One region of the Gilvimarinus sp. 1_MG-2023 genome, then DNA from elsewhere that is predicted to be linked to it. Evidence: predicted binding sites of a transcription regulator. Region 1 holds the regulator's gene; the other holds the start of a gene.
What was found. Region 1 encodes LexA, which represses DNA repair genes until DNA is damaged. Its sites were predicted from a motif close to ACTGTNTNTANANACAGT; they were not measured.
Positions count from the first base shown of each region.

Region 1 (12,527 bases):
TGAGCTTGTGGTGTTTTGGCGCGAAATCGGTGAGCTGGAAGCGGTCGATACCATTGGCGAGTTTTTACAGCAATTGGCCGAGTGTCAGTTTTCATCCACAAGCTCGCTAACTTCCCCGTAGCCGTCGGCAGACTCTGGAAAGAGGTCATGCTCGACAGTGGCCTTGGGGTGCTGCATAACGGCGCTTAACTGGCGCACCATTTCTAGTCTTCTTGGGTCGGGGTTACTTGAACCCTGCAGTAAATCCTGTGCCTTCTGAAAATAACTTAGAGCGGCGGTAATTTGGGTGTTGTCCCGGGCACTGTAGCCCGCGGCAATAATAGAAAGTACGCTGACCATCAGTCTGGCCCAGTCGATTTGCGCTACAAGTAGCCGGGCCTGTTCAGGGCTGAGTTTTTCAGCCGCTAACTGGCTGTGAATGATGCGTGCCCCGTGACCCAGTGAGAGTTGCAAGGTGGCAATCTCAGTGTCACTGCTGCACAGACGACGGAGGCTGGGCCTAAGAGCGCCTGCCGCCAGTTGCTGCTGGCGCTTGTGTGCCAACTCCATCCGGGCCTGGATAGGCGCCGGATTAAACGGCTCAAGCTGTATTAAGCGCTCTAATATCGCGCTGATTTCTTGGTTAATGTGTTGGGCGACATCTGTGGTTTCTAAGGTGCGCAAGACAGTCGTAAGCGCATCCTCCGCACTTTCTAATGCTTGGTAAAGTCTCTGTTGGTGTCTGAGTCGATGCTTGAGCGTCTGCTGTCGGACATTGACAGCATTCACTGCCACTAATGCGGCAAAAATGATGACGATAAGCGCAAAAATTGTGGCTGCAGACATAACGCTGGCTCTAAATTTTATCTGCGTCAGCTTAATGCCCTTCCTGTATCTTCTTGGGAGGCTTGGCCTGAATGCTGTAAAATTCAATAAAAACAAAAGGATAGGTTTGGTCAAGGGCAGGTTAATAAAGTGCTTCCGAGCACACCCCTGTGGCACATAATTTAGCAAGAAAAGGCAAAAAAAGGAAAGTAAATATGCACGCCGCGCTTGACCGAGGCGCAGAGAGGACTTATATATGCCCCATCTATGGCGACGGTTTAAGTGTGTGGCGCGGCCAATGCTACATCACGTTAGCCTGCAAATTTCTGATTTATTGACAAGGATATACAAGCGCATATGGGTAAATCTCTGGTAATTGTGGAGTCTCCGGCCAAAGCGAAGACCATCAATAAATATCTCGGCCGAGACTACATTGTAAAATCCAGTGTCGGTCATATTCGTGACTTGCCGACCAGTGGTAGCGGCAAGAAAGTTGATCCTAAAGAGCGTGCTAAGCAAGCGGCTAAAACCCGTAAAATGTCGCCCGATGCAAAAGCCAAATACAAAGCGGAAAAAGCCCATACTCAATTGATCAACCGAATGGGTATCGATCCTGAGCATAACTGGGATGCGAATTATCAGATTCTTCCCGGCAAAGAGAAGGTCGTCAGCGAGCTGCAGCAATTGGCTGAAAAAGCCGACACCATTTATCTCGCAACGGATTTGGACCGCGAAGGGGAGGCCATCGCCTGGCATTTACGCGAGGCAATAGGCGGCGATGAAAGCCGCTATCGCCGTGTTGTTTTTAATGAGATTACCAAAACGGCCATTCAAAATGCCTTTGAAGAGCCGGGCCCCATTGATCAAGATCGGGTTAACGCTCAGCAAGCGCGCCGTTTTCTTGATCGCGTGGTCGGCTATATGGTATCGCCACTGCTGTGGGAAAAAGTCGCTCGCGGCCTGTCTGCCGGACGAGTGCAATCGGTAGCCGCTAAACTTGTGGTTGAGCGCGAGCGCGAAATTCGCGCCTTTATTCCCGAAGAATACTGGAATATTTTTGCCGATTTAACGGCCAAAGCCGGTGACAATATCCGCTTTGAAGTTAAAAAACACGAAGGTAAAAACTTCCGCCCCAATAACGAATCCGATGCAATGGCGGCGGTAACGGCGCTAAAAGACTCCTCTTATGAGGTCACTGGCCGGGAAGATAAGCCGACCCAGTCCAAGCCTTCGGCGCCGTTTATTACCTCTACCTTGCAGCAAGCCGCCAGCACGCGTTTAAGCTTCGGGGTAAAGAAAACTATGATGCTGGCCCAGCGCTTGTACGAAGCCGGTTATATCACTTATATGCGTACCGACTCGACCAATCTGAGTAAAGAGGCGGTAGAGGCTTGTCGGGAATATATCGGTGAAGAGTACGGGGCAAAATATTTACCCAAGGCCCCCAATTCGTATTCCAGTAAAGAGGGTGCGCAAGAGGCGCACGAGGCTATTCGCCCCTCAAGTGTTACCGTCTCGCCCACTCAATTGAGCGGCATGGAGCGCGATGCCGAGCGCCTTTACGCTTTAATTTGGGCTCAATTTGTCGCTTGTCAGATGAGCCCAGCTGAGTACACCAGTACCAACATTACTATCACCGCAGGCAACTTTGAGTTGCGTACTCGCGGTCGGGTCATTCGTTTTGATGGCTATACCAAGGTGCTGCCAGCGGTCAGTAAAAAAGACGAAGATGTGGTTTTACCCGAGGTAAAAATTGGCGATGTTTTGCCGCTTAAGAAAATCGACCCGTCACAACATTTTACCAAACCACCGGCCAGATTCAGTGAGGCGAGTTTGGTTAAAGAACTGGAAAAACGCGGTATCGGTCGCCCGTCGACCTACGCCTCGATTATTTCCACCATCCAGGATCGTGGCTATGTCCGGTTGGAAAATCGACGCTTTTACGCTGAAAAAATGGGCGATATTGTTACTGAGCGCCTCAGTGAAAGCTTTCAGGATTTAATGGATTACGGTTTTACTGCCAGTATGGAAGAGTCGCTCGATGTGGTGGCCGAGGGCGGCAGAAACTGGCGTGAATTGCTCGATGAGTTCTACGCCGGCTTTATTAAAAAGCTGCAGCAAGCTCAGAGTCAAGAAGAGGGCAGCATGCGGGCCAATAGCCCGACCGAAACCGACATTGAGTGTGATAAGTGCGGGCGCCATATGCAAATTCGCACCGGCTCAACCGGGGTGTTTTTGGGTTGCTCGGGCTATGCTTTGCCGCCCAAAGAGCGCTGTAAAAACACCATGAACCTTGTCTCGGGTGATGAGGCGGTGGATGTGGAGGCCGACGAAGACGCCGAATCGCGTCAGTTGCGCTCCAAGCGTCGTTGTAAACTGTGCAACACGGCCATGGACAACTACTTGCTCGATGAAAAACGCAAGCTACACATCTGCGGCAACAACCCAGACTGCCCGGGTTATGAGGTTGAACTAGGCACCTTTAAGCTGAAAGGTTACGAAGGGCCCACGCTCGAATGCGACAAATGTGGCAGCGAAATGCAGCTCAAAACCGGTCGCTTCGGTAAGTATTTTGGCTGTACCAATGAGGACTGTAAAAACACTCGCAAGCTGCTAAAAAGTGGTGAGGCGGCTCCGCCCAAGATGGACCCGGTGCCCATGCCCGAGTTGCAGTGCTTAAAAGTAGATGACACCTACGTATTGCGCGATGGTGCATCGGGCTTATTTTTGGCTGCCAGTGGCTTCCCGAAAAATCGTGAGACCAGAGCACCTTTGGTGGCGGAACTGTTGCCACACAAAAAAGAAATTGATCCCAAATATACATTTTTGTTCTCTGCGCCTACCGCCGACCCCGATGGTATCCCCACTGTGGTGCGCTTTAGCCGTAAAACCAAAGAGCAATACGTACAATCGGAAACAGACGGCAAGGCCACCGGCTGGAAAGCCTTTTACCAGGGGGGGAAGTGGCAGCCGAATAAATAACGGCTGCCCACTCTAAACACGATGCAGGGCTTATTATAATGGCAGCTTCGTTAACGGCACAGGTCAATCAGCGATTGGCCTGTGCTCGCATGTTGCACACTGATTTGGCCAGTGCCCGATCGCCGGTACACAAACGGGCGCTGCTCGATGCCTGTCTTTTTCATTTACTGTGTGGTTATCAGTTTTATATCAAAGAGCTGGCGAGCTATTACGGAGTGAAATACGTACAAGGCTTAAAGAGTGAAACCGACGCAGCCCAAGCGCTCAGCCAACTCGATAAGCACCCAGCGGAAATACAAGAGCTGTGTAATTTAGCTGAGCTACCAAACTCTTGGCTCAGCCAGTTGCGCGGGCTCTATGATGATGTCTGGGCCATGCCTGGCAAGGTTTCTGCGATAGATGCTAATGCGATAGCGGTGACCAACCTCGACGCTCAGAGATTGCCTGAGTTGGATGATGAGCTAATTGCTCAATTTTGCCGCCAGTTTCAAGAGTTGGTGAATCGCCATCGCGAAACCAGCGTGGAATGCTAAGCCTTGGGTTGCAGTTCTATTTCTATAACCACTAGCCCGGTCTTTAGTTTATTACCTACTCCCCCAAAGCCAGAAAAAGTGCTATCCAGCGGTGATTTGGCAGGGGTTCGAGCGGCACATTTATTGATCAGTCCAGTTCTGGTATAATCACTCTCTTATCCGTTTAATTTATGAAAGCTCGGTATTTCTGGGCGGAGTCTCTATGTCAGCGTCTTTGTTTGAAATTGTGGAATTGGCCAATGGCGATGTTGTACTGCAGCGTGCCGACGAAGAGGGCGAGCCTTTATTGTCTATCCGTTTTTCCACAGAATCTCTGACGCTTATGCGCGATGGTAAATTTGATATCGCCAAAGCAATGATTGAAGCGGGTATGGAGGCGGCTAATGATCTGCCGGAAGATGATGAGTCAGCCTTTGAGGCCGCCACTACAGAGACAGAGTCCGCGCTTTACGATAAGCGCACCCTGCATTAACCCCAACGCTTACCGAGCGGCGCCGTAACGTTATTATTAGCCTGTCCCGAGCCTTTATGGCCGACGCTGTGATCAAAATTGATAGATAAGCATCCAGCGCTCAAAGTAAGGCTATTTAGCCGCACAACACCCAGATGCACCTAGGCGTTTCTCTAGGCTTATCTCTCGCGCAATAACAATCCGTGACAATGACCTTGATTGGCCGCTTGTTCGAGCTGTGCCAGTGCCTGACGGCCCAATTTTCCTGGGCTGGCAATCACCGTATGACTGTTACCTAGGGCGAGAGCATCCCAGCTGACCCACAATTGCTTTTCATCGTCTTTACAGTGCACCAGGCGCAGTCGTGTGGTGTCGACGTCGTAGCGCTGTAACAGCTCATGGGGGATGGTTTCGCGGGTAATCCAGGTTAGCCAGCGCCCGTCGCTTTGGTGGCTAAGGTGAGCAATCATGGGCATGACCATGGCCCAAGATTGCGCCGCGCCATGGGTAAGCACCAGCTCAGTTAGGGTGGCCTGTTCCTGCTGTTGGCTGTGGTTAAGTTGTAGATTAGTCACGGCGCAACACTCCTACACTGAGGCCTTCAATGGCGAAGTCTTGATCGCGCAAATCCACACGAATTACATCAAAGTCGGGGTTTTCCGGCCAGAGTTCAATCAGGGCGCGATTACCTTCGCGTTTAAAGCGCTTGACCGTCACCTCTTCCTCGATGCGTGCAACGACAATTTGGCCGTTGTGCACCTGGTCGGTACGGTGAACTGCGAGTAGGTCGCCATCTAAAATACCGGCATCGCGCATACTCATGCCGCGCACATTGAGGAAAAAATCGGCCCGTGGGCTAAAAAAATCGGCCGGCATTTTACAGTAATCTTCAATATGCTCTTCCGCCAAAATAGGGTTGCCGGCGGCCACTTGGCCGATTATAGGCAGACCTTCCTGTGTTTCAGGAATGCGAATACCGCGCGAAGCACCGGGTATAAGTTCAATAGCGCCTTTGCGGGCCAGTGCTTTAATGTGCTCTTCGGCTGCATTGGCCGACTTGTAACCGAGCATACGGGCAATCTCTGCCCGCGTGGGCGGGTAGCCTGTCTCCTCAGAGTAACTTTTAATCAGTTCAAACACTTGCTGTTGGCGTGCGGTCAGGTTTTGCATAAGCATCCCTATTTACTCAGTGGCTGGTGATTGGCCTATTAAAAAATAAACGGCTCACTAGCCCGGCGGTTGTTTTACTGTTTGGTTATACAGTATCTGTAATTATATACAGTTAATGTGCGGGTGCAAGAGTTTTTCGATACACCAAACAGTAGTAGATCTAAGTGACTGAAATTTATAAAGTTAATGGAGTTGAGTGGGATTGGCTGCAGTTTATAGGCAGCGTTGATATACTGCGTCCCCTGTATCCGTAGGTCAGAAAGGTGAGAAAAAATGGATCAAGTGCAAACTTGGGTGGAGCAGCTGATTGCCAATGAAAAGCTGTGGATGGTGCAAGTGTTTTTGTTGGTGTTTGTCACTTTGCTGTTGGCAGCTTTTGTACGCCGACTGTTAAAGGTCGTCGTAAAGCATGCCCACAAGTCAAAAAACCGGTGGGACGACACCATTGTCGAAGCTGCTATGGCCCCGCTGCGCTGGCTGATTTGGCTGGTGGGGTTGTCTTGGGCGGCAGAAATTGCCCACGATGTAACCGAAGAGTCAGTATTGCAGTACGCCGATTCAATCTTGCGAGTGGGTGTCATTGTTTTGCTGAGCTGGTTTTTAGTGCGGCTTGTGAAATACGGTGAGAAAAATTTTCTTATCCCTGAATCGGGTAAAACGGCAGATCCTACCACGGTGATGGCGGTGGGAAAGTTGCTGCGTATCGCCATTGTTATTACCTCTGGGTTGGTCTTACTGCAATCAATGGGGTACAGCATCTCAGGTGTGTTAGCGTTTGGCGGGGTAGGTGGTATTGCTGTTGGTTTCGCGGCCAAAGACCTATTGGCTAACTTCTTTGGCGGTTTGATGATTTATTTGGATCGCCCCTTTAAAGTTGGCGATTGGGTTCGCTCGCCCGATCAAGAAATAGAAGGTACGGTTGAAGAGATAGGCTTGCGCCTGACTCGCATACGCACCTTTGATAAGCGTCCACTGTACGTTCCCAATCAAACGTTTACTCAAATATCGGTGGAAAACCCCTCGCGTATGTTCAACCGGCGGATCTATGAAACCATTGGTGTGCGCTACGAAGATGCCGAAAAAGTGCCTGCTATTGTCGAAAAAGTTCGCGCTATGCTGGAGCAGCACGAGGAAATTGACAACAATCAGACCCTGATCGTCAACTTTAATGCCTTTGCGGATTCGTCACTGAATTTCTTTGTGTATACCTTTACTAAGACGGTGAACTGGGTGCGTTATCACGAAGTTAAGCAGGATGTATTGCTAAAAATCCTGAAAATCGTGGCTGAGCATGAGGCTGAATGTGCCTTCCCAACACGCACTTTGCATTTGCCAGATGGCGTCAGCGTAAATAGTGGTAATGGAGAGTGAGTGTAACTTGCCTGTACACACTTGCGGATATAGACGCGGCGCTTGCCGGTGTGGCTGCCGCTATTGATCGCGATTTCAGTGACTGTGCCGAGCCTATTGTCGTGCTGGTTATTATGAAAGGCGCACTGGTGACGGCGGGGGCCTTGCTGCCCAAGCTGACGTTGCCAATCGAGGTGGATTATGTCCACGCGACCCGCTATCAGGGCAATGAACCCGCCTCTGAACTTACCTGGTTGCATCGCCCTCAGGTAAATTTAGCCGGGCGTAGGGTTTTGCTGGTAGATGATATCTTAGATCAAGGGATTACTTTGGCTGAGGTGCGTGAATATTGTATAAATCAGGGGGCAGATAAGGTGAAAAGCATGGTGCTGGCCCGCAAAGTGTTGGCTGAGCCCGCTGTGATTAATGCCGACTATGAGGCACTCACTGTACCCGATCAGTATGTGTTTGGTTTTGGTATGGATGACAGGGAATTGTCGCGTAACTTGCCCGGAATCTATGTAAAGAGCACCTCTTAGCTATGAAAACAGGCTGAATGGTGGACAATTTGCACACAATAAAGTAAAAAAGAGTAAGGATTGGCTAAATGAAGCCAGTGCGCAGTGGTGTGGGACCACTTGCAGTATTTGCAGTATTTATGAATAAAAATAATGAGGTTAGCAGTATGTCTGAGCGCTTATCCGGAACGGTAAAGTGGTTTAATAATGCCCGTGGTTACGGATTTATTACCCGTGGTGAAGAAAGCGAAGATGTGTTTGTGCACTATCGAAGTATTCGCGGTGAGGGATACCGGTCTTTAGCGGAAGGGCAAAACGTAGAATTCGCGGTACAAAAAGGCGACAAAGGCCTACAGGCGGACGACGTAGTACAGCTGTAAAGACAACTGTAAACACAGCTATAAAAGCACAGCTAATACGTACAATTTTAAGCTTTGATAGAGTACATCAAACAAAGCACTCAGATGTTAGCCGGCGATTTTAATTATCGCCGGCTGGCTTATTATTGATCTTCCTTATTCTTACGCGGCCGCCTTCTGTGGTGCCCTTTATTGTTGTACCGCACCTTCCTGTTGAGCCGCGCTTTCTGGCTCTGTTGCCTCCTCTTCGGGGGGCAATTCATAGGGCAGAATTTTGATCAATAAACCGAGACGGGGATGGTCAAGGTAGTGAAGCTCGGTACTGCGCATACGGCGGCGTTGATCCAGCGTGTAGATTCGGCGCGGTATATAGGGGGCATCGAGAAAGTCGTTGAGCAGGGTGTCCAGCTCGCTGGATTGGCTCGACTCGCCACTCATATTGTTTGCGCTAAACATAGTGTTATCTTGTCCAAAGCCTGACTGCGAGTGACGTAAATCCATGGCCGAGAGTGTGGCCTCAGAGGTAAATGCCTTGTGCAGTCGTTTTTCAGGGCTTTCCGGCAGAGATGGCCATTGGCGATGGCTCTGGCCTGTGTTGATCTGAAATTCGGTAAACCACAAGTCCGTGTGTATATGTAGGTAACGCGCAACGTTAATGTTGAGGCTGCCTTCTAATTCGCGGTGCTCACCATAACTTTCACCACCTTCAATAATGATCCACGGCGCCTGCGCCTTGCCTGTGACAAATTGACGCCAGGCCTCGTGAAATAAAACACGGTAACCCGGTTGAGCATTAATGCGGCGCTCCAGAGCATTGAGCTTGCGTGTGTCCTGCGGTAGGCGGTAGCGCTCACTGCGCGCCAAATCCACGGGTTCTACTGCATCAAGTCTGGCTTGTTGCTCGTCTTGTGTTTGCCCCTGAGAGGTGTTGGTGTCTGCCGTTGGTAGATTCGTATCGTCGTTGTAATCCGTTGGCCGCTGTTCTTGAGGCGCTTGCTGAGCTTGTTCCAGCCGCTGTCGATAGTCGGCCTCAGGGTCTTTTAGCGCTTCCCAGTTGAGTGGGTAGTCCAGTGTGATGTCTTCAGGCCAGCGCTCATCACTGCTTAAAGGACGGGCAAAAACGATGACTTCGACTTCATACCAGCCTTCGTGCGGGGAGCTTTGCGCTAGGCCGGCATTGCTGCAAAACAATAGTAAAGCGGATGAGACGGTACTCAGTAGCGGGGTAAAGATTGATTTCATGGGTAATTGCTTCCGTTGTCTGGTCGACAGTCTAGCGCTTATGGTTCGCTAAACGCTAGGGCCTGTTCACACTAATTGAGTACGACCTGTTGCGACTAAAAATTCACCAATCAAGGCGCGAGGAGAGATGTCTGGTTACTCCAAATGAAAGACGAGAAACGCAGAGTGGTGGTTTTTTAGCCACAACCCGAAGGGCTGGGGCCAGTTTTTCCTCTAGCGTTGTTGCCTCTCGTTTATTGGGAGTAACCAACTGTACTCACGGCGCCTAGCTGGAAGCAAAACTGGCTTCCAGCAGGTGGATTCTAGCAGCCTGTTAGAGTGAGCAGGCCCTAATTCGACTGTAAGGTTTCCAGTAAATCTGTGATGCACTGCAGCCGCTCTTCAGGTTCCTCCATCGGAATTTTAAAGCTTAAGCCGCTGGCCCCGGCCAGAGAAAATACCTTTGGCTGCGCTTGCACCAGCTGCACAATTTTTAACGGGTCTACCTGTATGTCGGCACCAAACGCAATTTTGCCGCCCGAGGCAGAGGCCTCCAGTTTAGTGACCCCCATGGCCTCCGCCATCAGTTTAAGCTCGGTAACGCGCATTAAGTTCTTGGCCGGCTCAGGCAGTAGGCCAAAGCGGTCAATCATTTCAACTTGTAGCTCGCGCAAAGCCTCGCGGTTTTCGGCTCCGGCGATACGTTTATACAGCACCAAGCGGGTGTGTACATCCGGTAAATAATCATCCGGTATCAGCGCCGGAATACGCAGGTTTACATCAGTGTTGTCGGCTAAAGGGTGTTCAATATTAGGTTCTTTGCCAGCGCGCATGGCTTTAACCGCGCGGTCGAGCATATCCATATACATGGAAAAGCCCACAGTTTGAATTTGTCCGGATTGTTCGTCACCTAACAGTTCACCGGCGCCACGGATTTCCATATCGTGGGTGGCGAGGGTAAAGCCCGCGCCCAGATCTTGCGCCGCAGCAATGGCTTCTAGTCGTTTTACTGAGTCGGCGGTCATGGCGCGCTTTTCCGGTGTCAGTAGGTAGGCGTAAGCCTGGTGGTGGGAGCGACCCACGCGGCCGCGCAATTGGTGTAATTGGGCCAAACCAAATTTATCGGCGCGGTGAATAATGATGGTGTTGGCGCTCGGAATATCGATGCCAGTCTCAATAATGGTGGAGCACACCATGACATTGAAGCGCTTGTGGTAAAAGTCGGACATCACTTTTTCCAGCTCGCGTTCGCGCATTTGGCCGTGGCCTATGCCGATGCGCGCCTCGGGCACCAGCTCTTGCAGCGCTCGCGCTGTGCGCTCGATACTTTTCACCTCGTTGTGCAGGTAATACACCTGGCCGCCGCGCAAAATTTCGCGCAGTATCGCCTCCTTAATAACGGCGTCTTCATGTTGGCGTACAAAGGTTTTGACCGATAAGCGCCGCGCCGGGGGCGTGGCAATGATGGACAAATCGCGGATGCCTGCCATCGACATGTTCAGTGTGCGCGGAATAGGCGTGGCCGTCATGGCCAGCATATCGATCTCGGCGCGCAGCTTCTTTAATTGCTCCTTTTGACGGACACCAAAGCGGTGCTCTTCGTCGATAATCAACAGGCCCAAATCTTTGTATTTAATGTCTGGCTGAATAAGTTTGTGGGTGCCGACCACAATATCAACCTTACCTTCGGCCAGGCGCTTCTTAACCGCTTCAACGTCTTTGTTGGTGCGAAAGCGCGACATAACCTCAATGCTAAATGGCCAGCTGGCAAAGCGGTCTTTGAGGCTTTCATAGTGCTGCTGTGCGAGCAGGGTGGTGGGGGCAAGAATGGCCACCTGCTTGCCCGCGTGGGCGGCGACAAACGCCGCGCGCATGGCCACCTCTGTTTTGCCGAAGCCGACATCGCCGCACACCAGTCGGTCCATCGGCTGAGGGGCGAGCATATCGCGCACGACATTATCGATGGCCACCTGCTGGTCCGGTGTCTCTTCAAAGGGGAAGCCTGCTGAAAAGGTTAAATAATCGGCCTTGGGGTCGGTAAAGGCGTGGCCTTTGCGCGCCGCACGTCGCGCGTAAATATCCAGCAGCTCGGCGGCGGTATCGCGTACCTGCTCGGCGGCTTTGCGTTTGGCGCGGCTCCACTGCTCTGAGCCCAGTCGATGCAGTGGGGCGACGTTCTCATCGGCTCCGCTGTAGCGGCTAATTAAATGTAAACTGGTAACGGGCACGTAGAGTTTGGCCTCGTCGGCGTACTCCAACATTAAGAATTCGTTGGTCTCATTCTCAATCGTGATGGTCTCTAGGCCGCGATAGCGACCTACGCCGTGGTCGATGTGTACCACCGGCGCGCCCACTTGCAACTCGGTAAGGTTTTTGACCACATTGTCGGCATTGTCTTGGCTTTGTTTGCGGCGCCGTGTTTGTTGCACTCGCTCGCCAAATAACTGGCTTTCGGCAATTAGTGCGATGGCGGGGTCTTCAATGTAGAGACCTTGATCAATGTCGCCCACGGTAATGGCGAGCTTGTCGCTGCCATCGATAAACGCTTGCCAGTTTGGAACTTCTTTTGGTTGCAGGCGACTGCGCCCCAGTAATTCGAGCAGGGTTTCACGCCGGCCAGCGGATTCGGCGCAAAACAAAACGCGGCCAGAGAATTCCATTAAAAAGGCTTCTAGCGCGGTTAACGGGTTCTCGCTTTGGGCGTTAACCGGCAGTGAGGGCGGCTCCGAGCAGGCGAAGTTGTCGCGACCCGCGCCGCTCTCGATAGCGTGGCTGCTCAAGTCGGTACGGCTGATTGCTTTGAGTGAGCCAAACAATTGTTCGTCGCGCAGGTAGATTTCTTCCGGAGCCAAGAGTGGCCGGGTATTGTCTACACGACGCGATTCAAAGCGGGCTGACAGCTCGGTCCAAAAGTGTTTTACGGCCGCATTAATGTCGCCGGTGGTATAGGCGACAGTGTTATTTGGCAAATAATCAAATAAGGTGCTGGTGTGATCGAAAAACAGCGGTAGATAGTATTCGATACCAGGGGGGGCAATACCGTCGCTGATATCGCGGTAAATTGAGCAGGCGGTGGGGTCAACGTCAAAGCGTTGGTGCCAGCGCTGCTTAAACGCACTAACCCCCTGTTTGTCGAGTG
Region 1 covers NZ_JAUOSC010000005.1:154,548-167,074, forward strand. The annotation lists gene Q4563_RS08585 (hypothetical protein) at 1-121, shown strand, start outside; gene Q4563_RS08590 (hypothetical protein) at 85-825, opposite strand; gene topA (type I DNA topoisomerase) at 1,162-3,786, shown strand; gene Q4563_RS08600 (DUF6586 family protein) at 3,825-4,319, shown strand; gene Q4563_RS08605 (hypothetical protein) at 4,522-4,791, shown strand; gene Q4563_RS08610 (cell division inhibitor SulA) at 4,950-5,345, opposite strand; gene lexA (transcriptional repressor LexA) at 5,338-5,940, opposite strand; gene Q4563_RS08620 (mechanosensitive ion channel family protein) at 6,214-7,311, shown strand; gene Q4563_RS08625 (hypoxanthine-guanine phosphoribosyltransferase) at 7,308-7,829, shown strand; gene Q4563_RS08630 (cold-shock protein) at 7,976-8,188, shown strand; gene Q4563_RS08635 (CsiV family protein) at 8,357-9,409, opposite strand; gene mfd (transcription-repair coupling factor) at 9,739-12,527, opposite strand, start outside.

Region 2 (12,527 bases), on a different contig from region 1:
CTTCACCGCCCAGCACTTTTTGCCAGCTGAAGGTAATAACATCGAGTTTTTCCCAGGGCATTTGCATGGCAAAAACCGCTGAGGTGGCATCGCAAATGGTTAAACCTTGGCGGTCGTCAGCAATCCAATCACCATTGGGCACTTTTACCCCGGAGGTGGTGCCATTCCAGGTAAAAATCACATCATGATCAAAATTAGCTTCGGCCAGATCAGGCAACTCTCCGTAATCCGCTTCCAGCGCACGTACATTATCCAGTTTAAGCTGCTTGGTGACATCGGTCAGCCAACCTTTGCCGAACGACTCCCACTGCATCACGTCCACCGGGCGCTCACCCAGTAGCGACCACATGGCCATCTCCACCGCGCCGGTATCGGAACCGGCCACAATACCCACGCGATAACCCTCGGGCAAACCCAACATTTGCTTGGTTTGCTCACAGGCACGGCCCAGGGCAGCTTTACCGATGGACGAACGGTGCGAGCGGCCCAGCGTTGAAGTATCCAGTTTGTTGACGTCATAACCTGGGCGTTTGCTACAGGGGCCAGACGAAAAATTAGGGTTTTGTGGTTTCACCGATGGTTGCATGACGTTCCTCTGAATTGGTCCAGAATGACGGAGCCAACACCTCAGACTGACTCAAACTCTTGAGCCGACCTAGACCTGCGCCTAGTAGGTGTATGAAAATTGGGCGCTGATTATGCCAGCTGAGCGGCGGCTGGTCTACGGTTTGCGGGGTTTATTCAGGTATAGTACCGCCATGAACTCTCGCCTTTACTTTTACCTTGCCGCTTTTATTGCGACTGTCGCCGTGCTCGGCCTAGGCTATGCCAGCGACCGGGTAAATGCCGACTGGCAATATCAGCCCGACTGGGCGGTGAGCGGAGAATACTGGCGACTGATCAGTGGTCATATCGCCCACCTAAACCTCACTCACGCAGCGCTCAATATGGCGGCGCTATGGCTTATTGTATTTAACCTGGGGGAGCAGTATCGCACCCGTGAATGGCTGTTTGCGGGCTTGGTTATATCGGTCGGCATCAGCCTAGGGCTGTGGCTATGGCGGCCCGACCTCAGCGACTACGTGGGGTTGTCTGGCACTTTACACGGGCTACTGTTGTACGGTTTGGCGCCATTATGCCAGGCAAAATCGAAATTAGCCTGGCTTGCTTTGGCAGCAGTCGGCGGCAAACTCGCTCTTGAGCAGCTCGCCCCTAACACCAACATAAGCACGCAGGAATTAATCGGTGGCAATGTGATTACCGATGCCCATCTATTAGGCGCAATGATTGGGGCGCTGTTCTATGCCGCTCGTACGGGGTTGATCACACTGACAAACACTAGAAGTAAAGCATAGAGAAGGAGCCATTCCCCCTTCAACGTTCAGCGTTCAGCGTTCAGCGTTAACAAGAGCAAAAATATCATCGGGGAAAAAGCCTCGGTACTGCAGGTAGCGCATGCGCTTGGCTTTTTCTTTCAAATCGGTGGCTGGCCGTGGGAATTTTCGCTCTAGCCGTTCGCGCGCCAGCTCGCGCCAATCGGCATCCGCCTCGGCCAGGGCTTGCTCAATAAGCGACGAGTCCACACCTTTTTGCCGCAACTCTTGGCTTATACGCAGCGGCCCGCGGCCCTTGGCAATGCTGGAGCGAACAAACATTTCGGTAAAGCGTATGTCGTCCAGATACCCCAGCTCCAACAACCACTCAATGGCATCTGCCGCCAAGTCAGCGTCGCCAAACTTGGCGGTTAACTTGCTCTGCAATTCAGCCGTACCGTGCTCGCGCCGGGTCAATGACGCAAGTGCGCTGTTGCGCACTTGCTCGCGGCTTGCTGACGAACCGGGGGAAGACATAGCAAAAAGCTTAGGCCTCTTCTTCGGCCTGTGGCTCTTCGGCTTTAGGAGCAGTGCCCAGTAGCTCGCCGCGTACGCGCGCTTCTAGCTCTTCTGCCACGGCGGGGTTTTCCTGCAAAAACTTCACAACATTGTTTTTGCCCTGGCCGATTTTATCGCCGTTGTAGCTGTACCAAGCACCGGCTTTATCCACCATGCCCAGCTTCACACCAAAGTCGATCACCTCGCCCAGGCGGTTGATGCCCTGACCGTACATAATCTGAAATTCGGTTTGCTTAAACGGTGGCGCCACCTTGTTTTTCACGACTTTAACGCGGGTTTCGGAGCCTGTCACTTCGTCCCCATCTTTCACCGCACCAATGCGGCGGATATCCAAACGGACCGACGAGTAAAACTTAAGTGCATTACCACCGGTGGTGGTTTCGGGGTTGCCAAACATCACACCGATTTTCATACGAATTTGGTTAATAAAAATCACTAGGCAATTGGCGTTTTTAATATTACCGGTAATTTTGCGCAGCGCCTGCGACATTAAACGCGCCTGCAGACCCACGTGGTGGTCACCCATTTCACCTTCAATTTCCGCTTTGGGCGTTAGCGCTGCTACCGAATCGACAACCAGCACATCCACCGCGCCCGAGCGCACCAGCATATCGGACACCTCAAGCGCTTGCTCGCCGGTATCGGGCTGGGAAATAATCAAATCATCGACATTAACGCCCAGTTTTTCGGCGTAAATGGGGTCAAGGGCGTGTTCGGCATCAATAAAGGCACATGTACCGCCGGTGCGCTGAGCTTCGGCAATAACTTGTAAGGTCAGTGTTGTTTTACCGGAGGACTCGGGACCATAAATTTCAACAATACGACCTTTGGGTAAACCGCCAATACCCAGGGCTACATCCAGCCCCAAAGAGCCGGTGGAAATAGAGGGTACGGCAACCCGCTCCCGGTCACCCATGCGCATAACGGTGCCTTTACCAAACTGGCGCTCAATTTGGCCTAGTGCCGCCTGCAAAGCCTTTTCTTTATTCGCGTCCATATGTCACCTCAACTCAATAATAAATTCTTAAATTCGACCATTTTTTGTACCGGCACTCTGAATTGGGCCAGCTTTTGAGTAAGCATACAGTAAAAACCTGTACAAGCAAACAGTACTAGGCATTTATACAGTACTTTTTGTAGGATTATTACCGAATGATGGCCAGCAATCCGCGCAGGGCGGTCACGCACGCCTGCTCCCGCACTTGAGTGCGGTCGCCTTCATAGACATAACACTCACTCAACAGGGTGTTATTGGGGCCTGCCCAGGCCAGCCATACAGTGCCCACCGGCTTATCTTTACTGCCACCGTCGGGCCCGGCAATGCCACTGACCGCAACGGCTATTTCCGCCCCACTCACACGCAGAGCGCCGAGTGCCATCTGTTCGACTACCTCGCAACTGACTGCGCCAGCCGTCTCTAGCAGCTCGGGCGATACCCCTAACAACTCTACTTTAGCCGAATTGGCGTAACTGACAATGCCAGTGCCAAACCAGGCAGAGCTGCCGGCCACCTCAGTAATGGCCGCGGCCACACCGCCCCCGGTGCAAGACTCCGCAGTCGCCACAGTCCAGCTCCTATCGCGCAGCACACTGCCAAGCTCGGCCGATAAATGTAATAAAGTTGAATGGTATGTGGACGCCGGCATAGTCACCTCCTGTCGTTGCCCTCAATATACTGAAATTAGCCCGACCAATACCAGCCTAATCTGTCCCCTGCAAAAGTGGCCGCACCTTTGGGTGTTGACTATAGTGGTTACATTAGGTCTGCGACATCACTGTTTGAGGAGAATCACCGTGAAATACCTATGCCGCCCTTTTTTCGCACTTATTGCCTTTTGCGTCGCCATGCCCCTTTGGGCAGCCCCGATTGAGGGCTCATGGATCACTATCGATGACACCGATGGCAGCCAAAAAAGTCTAATCGAGTTATCCATTACCCCGCAAAACGAGCTGACGGGTACTATCACTCAGTTGTTACAAGAAAAAAATCAGGGACTAGTCTGCGAGAAATGCCCAGACAAGTTTAAAGACCAACCCGTCGAGGGACTCACTATTATGTGGGGACTGAAACAAACGGACAAAGGCGAATGGCGCAACGGCAAAATACTCGACCCAAAAACCGGTAAGGTCTATAAAGCCCGCGCGGAATTGAGTGAAAACGGCACCGAGTTAACCGTGCGCGGTTATATTGGTTTTTCTTTGTTTGGCAGAAGTCAGACGTGGATACGGCAGCCGGAGTAACGTCGCCGAGAGTAAAAAAGAACACCATGCTACAGCGTACGGGCTGGCGCCAACAATACTTAGGCAGCGCCCCCATTTATGTAGATTGCAATGCAAGGCTATAGCGCTTTAGCCCGCCGCTATAGCCTGTCGTGCCTGCTGGCGTTTGAGCTTGGCTCTGCTTCGCTGTTTGCGCCGTTTAACCCATAGGGTGATGCCGGTAATAGACAAAATGACGGGGGACGCCCCTAGCACTGCCCAGATAATGCGCGAAAACAAACCGGCAAAATCCCCGTAGTGAAGGCTGGTGTAGGTATCAATAATACGAGCGCCTAAACCTGCCTCGCGAATATCGTAAGTGGAAAGCTTCTCACCGGTTTGTGCATCGAACGAGGTTGTACTGTTGTACTGGCTTGAGAGTATGTTGCCGGTTGGCACCTCGCCCCACACGGTAATATTCGCTTGTGGTTCCCAAGGCAGTGACAAATAAGTAGCGGTAAATCCGTCCACGCTTTGTTCGGCCTCGGCAACCAGTGCATCCAATGAAAGCTGGTCACTGTAAAGCCGTTCTTGCATTATATGGTGTTCATAACCGTCGGAGTGCTCTTCCATTTCATGCAAATACGCGGCGATATTCCACCATCCCCCCGTAAAAGCCAATATCACCAGTATTGGCGCACTAACAATACCAATCATTTTATGCAAATCAGAAAAATACACCACCATGCGCGCGTTCCAACGCAGGGTAAAAAAGTTTTTCCAAAACTTGCGGTACAGAATAAACCCAGTAAGCCCTAACAATAGCAGCGCGATGGAAAAAACGCTGGTAATTAACAGGCCAACATCGTGCAGCAAAAAAGTATAGTGCAGCTCCAGCAACCAGTCGGTAAAATAATGATCGTGAAGCACAGGTGTCGACAGCAACGTATTGGTGTAGGGGTTGAGTAAAAGGTAGGACCACTCGCTAGTGCCCTTCTCCATTACGTAAACCACATCGGCACGGGCATCATCTTGAAATAACACCCACCCCACCACTTCATAATCGGGTTGTTGGTGGTTAATGGTATTGAGCAGTGCGTCCAGCGGTGCACGCTGCGCCTGCGGCTCAACCCGAACCTTATCATGCATCAGTAGCGAGTCAATCTCGTGTTTAAATACCAACAAACTGCCGGTAATACAAATCACCAAAAGGGGTATAAACGCAAAAAGCGCAGCCCAGCTATGTATTTTAAACAGTGATTTATTCACGGCTTACCCCATTCAAAACAAAGGCGGGGGCCGCTATGCCCCCGATGAGATTACGGTATCGTTAAACAATTACGTTAAAAGCTTACGCTAGCCGAGACATTAATACTGCGCGGCGCGGCATAGTAGGCTTGCTCGTATTTAACCGAACTGAAGTATTTATCGTCGGTCAGATTATCGAGATTCACGTTCAAAGTGAAGTTATCCGTTACCTGATAGCGCGCATAACCACCGACTACGGCGTAGGAATCTTGGGCGATTCGGCCATAAGCAGAGGTAAAATACACCTCATCTTGCCAGCGCGTGGACAGACCCATTGCCAAGTCAGGCACTGCCGAGGGGTTCCAGGTCAGCAATAATTTGGCGCTATTGCGTGGAATAAACGTGCGCGCATCATCACCGTTGGGGTCTTCCAACTCCAGGTAAGTGTAACCGGCCTGTAATGAGATTTGGTCGGTGATAGAACCGGCCACTTCAAGCTCAACCCCCTGCGACTCAACGTCGATACCACGGTAAATGGAGTAGTCAAAATCATCGCTATAATCGGTATCGTCAATACCGTCGCCATCGCCATACTCTTTAAACTCTTCGAGATTGGATTGCTCGGTACGGAACAGTGCTAACGTAACCAGCGCATTATTGGCAAAACTTTTCTTTAGGCCCAGCTCGTAACTTTTGCCTTCGGCAGAGCCGAGCGATTGCAAATCCTCACCCAAAACATATTGTGGCTGATAAATATCGCTATAGCTTGCATAGAGGTTTAAGTTGTCCGCCAATTCCCAGGTAAAACCGATGTAAGGACTACTGCCATCTTCTTGTGAATCTGTCGGCACTCCGTAACTGACACCCTCGTTGTTGTAGTCGACCATATTCAACCCCAAAGTCAGGTTGATATTATCGCTAACAGCCAACAATAAAGAGCCGTAGATACGATCGAGACTAATATCCTGATGAGCTGACTGGTAAGGGGTATCCCAGATTGGGCGCTCAACCTCGGACCCGGTCCAGCCGGGAAAGGCAGGCATGGATACAAAACCCGACAGCGCGTCGTGAGCATAGGACTCCGAATCACTATCGGCCGAGCTAATACCCAGTTGCAATTGATGCTCTAATCCCCAAGCCATAAAACGGCCGTTAAGATTGGCATCTAAAATTAAGTTCTCTTTTTCATCATCGAACTTGCCGGGGTAACTAAGAAGTCCCAGCCCGGTATCGGCATCAAGGCCTTCATTCCAGTAAATATAAAACACCTCGGAGTGCTCTTCGTAATCGGTATGCATGGCCGAGGCGGTCAAACGCCAGTTTTGGTTTATCTCCCAACCCAGCTCCACGAAGGTTTCGTCCGTTAAGGTATTCCAGTAGGTCCAGTCCATGGTTGTTGAGGTGGCAACATCGTAATCGGCCTGTTCGCCATTATTGTAAATGACCGGAACAGCGCCCCAGAGTACACCCTCGCTGTTGTTGTCCTGACGGCTATAACCCACAGCGAGAGTCACATCATCGGTCAACTGACCATCGACCACCAGATAACCGAGCTGGCGCTCGTTGCTGTAATGGTCTAACCAACTGTCTTTTTCCTGAGCCACAAGTACACCGCGCGCCGCCCACGACCCACTAGACGTTAAAGGCGTGGAGACGTCCAACTCCGCCCGGCGATTATCCCAGCTACCCCCGGTCAGCTTTACCGAGCCTGTAAATTCATTAGTCGGGCGCTTGCGCACGTAATTAATAGTGCCCGAAGGGTTACCTAAGCCGGTAATTAGACCGTTAGAGCCCCGAATAACCTCGACCTTTTCATACAGAGCCGTATCGACATCGCCCACCACCAACGAGCCAAACGGCATGCCAATACCGTCGATATGCATACTGGTGATGTCAAAACCGCGTGCGTTGTAGTAAGTGCGATCCGTCTCGGTGGAGTCAACGTTAATGCCTGTGGTCATTTTCAGCAAAGCATTGATATCCGACAGAGCAAAATCGTTAATAACGGCAGAATCAATAATAGTCAGCGATTGTGGCGTCTCGTAAACACCCATATCAAGCCCAGTCGCACCGCTGCTTTTACGATCATCACGCACACCGGTAATCGTCATTTGCTCAACAGCTACGTCCGGGGAGCCATCAGCTAATACAACGGTCCCACTTAAAGCCGTCAGGGCGAAAAAACTACTAGGCAAAGCCGCTAACATTAATTTCTTCATACATTCTCCACGAGGTGCACTTACCAGTTGGCGCGCATTTTGACAGTATTAAAGAGTTAATGCAAATGCCAACTATTCTCACTCGTCATCACGATTCCAAATCGCCTCATCAAAAGCAACCTTTCACCCAGCCCCCATAATCCCGTAAAATGGCCCACCCATTTCCCAACATGACACACACCTATGGCCGTAAAGTCTGAATCCAGCCACACCCCCATGATGCAGCAGTACCTGAAGATCAAGGCTGAGCATCCCAATGAGTTGGTGTTTTACCGGATGGGCGATTTCTACGAGCTGTTCTTTGATGATGCCAAAAAGGCTTCGGAGTTGTTGGACGTCACTCTTACAGCGCGCGGTAAATCGGGCGGCGAGCCGATTCCGATGGCGGGTGTGCCCTATCACGCGGCGGAGGGATATTTGGCACGCTTGGTACGGGCCGGTGTGTCGGTGGCCATTTGTGAGCAGATTGGCGATCCGGCCACCAGTAAGGGGCCGGTGGAGCGAAAGGTGGTGCGGGTGGTTACCCCCGGCACGGTGAGCGATGAAGCCCTGCTCGATGAGCGCCGCGATAATTTGCTGGTGGCTGTTCACCGCCACGAAGACACCTTTGGCATTGCCTCTTTAGATATGGCCAGCGGTCGCTTTTTGGTGTTGCAAGTCGATGGGCTGGATGCGGCCAGCGGTGAACTTCAGCGCTTAAATCCAGCCGAGTTGCTGATCAGTGACGAGCTTGTGCTGCCCGAGGTGACCGAAAACCGCAAAGGCGTACGCCGCCGCGGCCCTTGGGAGTTTGAGCTGGAAACAGCGGAACGGTTGTTAACCCAGCAATTTGGCACCCAGGATTTATCCGGCTTTGGTTGCGACCACTTACACACCGCGATTGCCGCTGCGGGCTGCCTGCTAAGTTACGCCCGCGAAACTCAGCGCACCGCCCTGCCCCATGTGCGTACCCTGGCGCACGAGAACCGCGACCAAGCGGTTGCCATGGATTCGGCCACACGCCGCAACCTGGAGATTGACCTCAACTTAACCGGCGGGGACGACAACACTTTATTCTCGGTATTGAACAAGTCTTCCACCGCGATGGGTGCTCGCCTTCTTAGGCGCTGGCTAAACCGCCCACTGCGCGATTTGCATACGCTGCAAGAACGCCAAGATGCCATTGGGGTGTTAGTGGATAACTACCGCTTTGAACCCCTGCGCGACAAACTCAAGCGCATTGGTGATATGGAGCGTATTTTAGGTCGGCTGGCCCTGCGCTCCAGCCGACCGCGGGATTTATCGCGCCTGTATTTATCGCTGGCCAGCTACCCGGAGCTGCAGGCGGATTTAGCCCAGTGCGACAGCCCACGGCTGCACACACTGCGCGAGCTGATTAGCACCTTCCCCGAACTGGTTGATTTACTGGCGCGAGCCATTGTAGAAAACCCACCGGTGGTGATTCGCGACGGCGGGGTTATTGCCGAAGGCTATGATGCCGAGTTGGACGAGCTGCGCGGCATCAGTGAAAACGCGGGTCAATATTTGGTGGATCTCGAAACCCGCGAGCGCGAACGAACCGGCATGAGCACCCTTAAGGTCGGTTACAACCGTGTACACGGCTACTACATTGAGTTGAGCCGCGCTCAATCCGGCCAGGCACCGGCCGATTATATTCGCCGACAAACATTAAAAAACGCCGAGCGTTTTATCACCCCAGAGCTAAAAGAATTTGAAGACAAAGCGCTGTCGGCCAAAAGCCGAGCCCTGGCCCGGGAAAAAGCACTGTACGAAGAGCTGATTGAAACGCTCAACCAGCAGTTGATTCCACTGCAGGACTCCGCCGCCGGTGTATCTGAGTTAGATGTGCTGTGCAATTTTGCCGAGCGCGCCACAAGCTTAGAGCTAACCGCACCGAGCCTTTCGCCCGAACCGGGCATCAGCATTAAAAGTGGTAGGCACCTGGTGGTTGAGCAAGTCCTCGACGGACCTTTTGTGCCCAACGACCTCAACTTTAGCCGCGAGCGCCACATGCTGATTGTCACCGGCCCCAATATGGGCGGTAAGTCGACCTATATGCGCCAAGCGGCCCTGATTACTCTATTGGCTCACGTGGGCAGTTTTGTGCCCGCGCAATCGGCCACCATTGGCATGGTGGACCGTATTTTCACCCGCATTGGTTCGTCCGATGATTTGGCCGGTGGCCGCTCCACTTTTATGGTCGAGATGACCGAAACCGCCAATATTTTGCACAACGCCACCGAGCGCAGCTTAGTGTTGATGGATGAAATTGGCCGCGGTACCAGTACGTTTGATGGCCTAGCTTTGGCCTGGGCCTGCGCGCGACACCTAGCGGAAAAACTGCGGGCCTTTACTCTGTTTGCCACCCATTACTTTGAGCTTACCCAGCTGCCCGACAGCATTCCGGGTATTGTTAACGTGCACCTCAACGCCACCGAGCACAAAGACAGCATTGTGTTTTTACACAAGGTCCAGGAGGGCCCGGCGAGCAAAAGCTACGGTATTCAAGTCGCTCGTTTAGCTGGCATTCCCAACCCGGTTCTGCAAAGCGCCGAGGTGCAGCTACAAAGTCTGGAGGGCGGCGAGCATCACCAACTGAGCTCGACCCCGGCCGCACCGAGCGCCTCGCCCATGCAGGCCAGCCTGTTTGATGCACCGGAGCATCCAGCGGTTAGTGCACTGGATGAGCTCGAACCGGACGAGATGACACCTAAGCAGGCGTTGGAGGCTTTGTATCGGTTGAAATCGCTGTAAATAAAAACGATTTTCAGTCGCATAAAACAGCTTAATTAACCGTGAGTTAGAGGCGACTTGCCCCTACCAAAACTTGCAAATGCTGGTAAAATGCCCCACTTTTAAAATATTGGTAACCGTGGAGTCACGCAATGACGTTCGTAGTTGGGGATAACTGCATTAAATGTAAACACACCGACTGTGTTGAGGTATGCCCGGTCGACTGCTTCTATGAAGGCCCCAATTTTTTGGTAATTCACCCCGACGAGTGTATCGATTGCGCCTTGTGTGAGCCTGAGTGTCCGGTTGATGCTATTTTCTCGGAAGATGAAGTGCCGGAAGATCAGGAAGTGTTTACCGAGTTAAACGCAGAGTTGGCCGAAGTTTGGCCTAATATTACTGAGAAGAAAGACGCCCCGGCCGATGCCGAAGAGTGGGATGGCGTTGAGGGTAAGCTGCAATACCTGGAGCGCTAGAATTTAGCGACAACCTTAGGTACAACAAAAAAGTACCACAAAAAAAGCCGCGCACTGCGCGGCTTTTTTTGTGGCTGTCAGCTCACTCTGGTAAAGCGTGAGATTAAACGTTAAATAAGCTCTCGCTGTTAAGCCCTTGCTTTTCCAGAATATCGCGCAGACGACGCAGCGCTTCGACTTGAATTTGACGCACTCGCTCACGGGTTAAGCCAATGGCTTTGCCCACTTGCTCAAGTGTACTCACCTCATGGCCGCGAAGGCCAAAGCGGCGCGCTAAGACTTCGCGCTGCTTTTCACTCAAATCATCTAACCAGTGGTCGAGACTGTGATTAATATCGTCGTCTTGCATTAACGCAGCTGGGTCCGACTCATGAGTATCGGCAATCGTGTCCACCACGGCGCGATCTGACGAATTACCAATGGGAACATCCACCGAGGTAACGCGCTCATTAAGACCGAGCATACGCTCTACATCACCGACCGGCTTGTCCAACATAGTGGCAATGTCGTCTGCGGTGGGTTCATGATCAAGCTTTTGAGTGAGTTCGCGGGCTGCACGCAAATAAACATTTAGCTCTTTAACTACATGAATCGGCAGGCGAATCGTGCGTGTTTGATTCATGATGGCCCGCTCAATGGTTTGGCGAATCCACCAAGTGGCGTAGGTAGAGAAGCGAAAACCGCGCTCGGGGTCGAATTTTTCCACCGCGCGTATTAGCCCCAAATTACCCTCTTCAATTAAATCGAGCAGCGCCAAGCCGCGGTTGACATAACGGCGGGATATTTTCACCACCAAACGCAAGTTGCTCTCAATCATGCGTTTGCGCGATGCATCACAGCCTTTTAGCGCTCGGCGTGAGAAATACACTTCTTCTTCGGCGGTTAACAGTGGAGAGAAACCAATTTCATTTAAATAAAGCTGGGTGGCATCAAGTGCTGAATTGTCGGAGGCGAGACGTTCCGGTGAGCTTCTTCGCGGTTTTCGTGCAGATGTCTTACTGGCCGGCGGCTCGTCGAGTTGCACTTCGGCAACATCGGCACCGGTATCGATGGATTGGGCAACTACTTGATCTTTAAGATCAGTAGCACTGGTTGTTTCCCTGTTTCTAACTGGCATATCAGGCCCCCTTATTGGATCCTCTGCGGCAACTTAACTATTGCCTTCGCCATATGGCCGTAAACGTTAGCGGCACTCTATTACTACATCCTGTAGAACATTTCTTAACGCTGGGTAACCGATTAACGCTTGGGCAAATACGTCAGTGGGTTTACCGGTTTACCATCGCGCCGAATTTCGAAATGTAATTTCTCTTTATCGGTGCCGCTAGAACCTAGTTCAGCAATTTTTTGACCGGCTTTAACAGTGTCACCTTCTTTTACACTCAGCGCTCGGTTATGAGCATAGGCGCTTAGGTAGGTGTCATTGTGTTTAACGATCACTAATTTGCCGTACCCTCGCAAGCCAGATCCGGCGTAAACAACATAGCCACCGGCGGCTGCAACTACAGACTCACCTAATTTTCCACCAATATCAACACCTTTATTTAATCCACCGGATGAGCTATAGCCCGCTATCACTTTGCCACTTACCGGCCAGCGCCAAGAAAGTGGACTGCGAATAGTGGCCGGAGGAGTTGCTGCAACTTGTGTGGTTGTTTTATTTTCAGAACGTCGAACTGGGGGTTGAGTAGCATTCGCATTTTCCTGCACCTTAGGCGCAGGCTTTTGAGGCGTTACTTTGGGAGGTTTAACGGGCTCTC
Region 2 covers NZ_JAUOSC010000004.1:107,019-119,545, reverse strand. The annotation lists gene Q4563_RS07350 (phosphoserine transaminase) at 1-586, opposite strand, end outside; gene rrtA (rhombosortase) at 759-1,355, shown strand; gene Q4563_RS07340 (regulatory protein RecX) at 1,389-1,850, opposite strand; gene recA (recombinase RecA) at 1,861-2,889, opposite strand; gene Q4563_RS07330 (CinA family protein) at 3,038-3,538, opposite strand; gene Q4563_RS07325 (DUF2147 domain-containing protein) at 3,687-4,133, shown strand; gene Q4563_RS07320 (PepSY-associated TM helix domain-containing protein) at 4,242-5,360, opposite strand; gene Q4563_RS07315 (TonB-dependent siderophore receptor) at 5,435-7,558, opposite strand; gene mutS (DNA mismatch repair protein MutS) at 7,742-10,312, shown strand; gene fdxA (ferredoxin FdxA) at 10,444-10,767, shown strand; gene rpoS (RNA polymerase sigma factor RpoS) at 10,871-11,884, opposite strand; gene Q4563_RS07295 (peptidoglycan DD-metalloendopeptidase family protein) at 12,007-12,527, opposite strand, start outside.
Region 2: recA (recombinase RecA) is a predicted target of LexA. The motif match lies at 2,986-3,003, and genes of this name have one in related genera.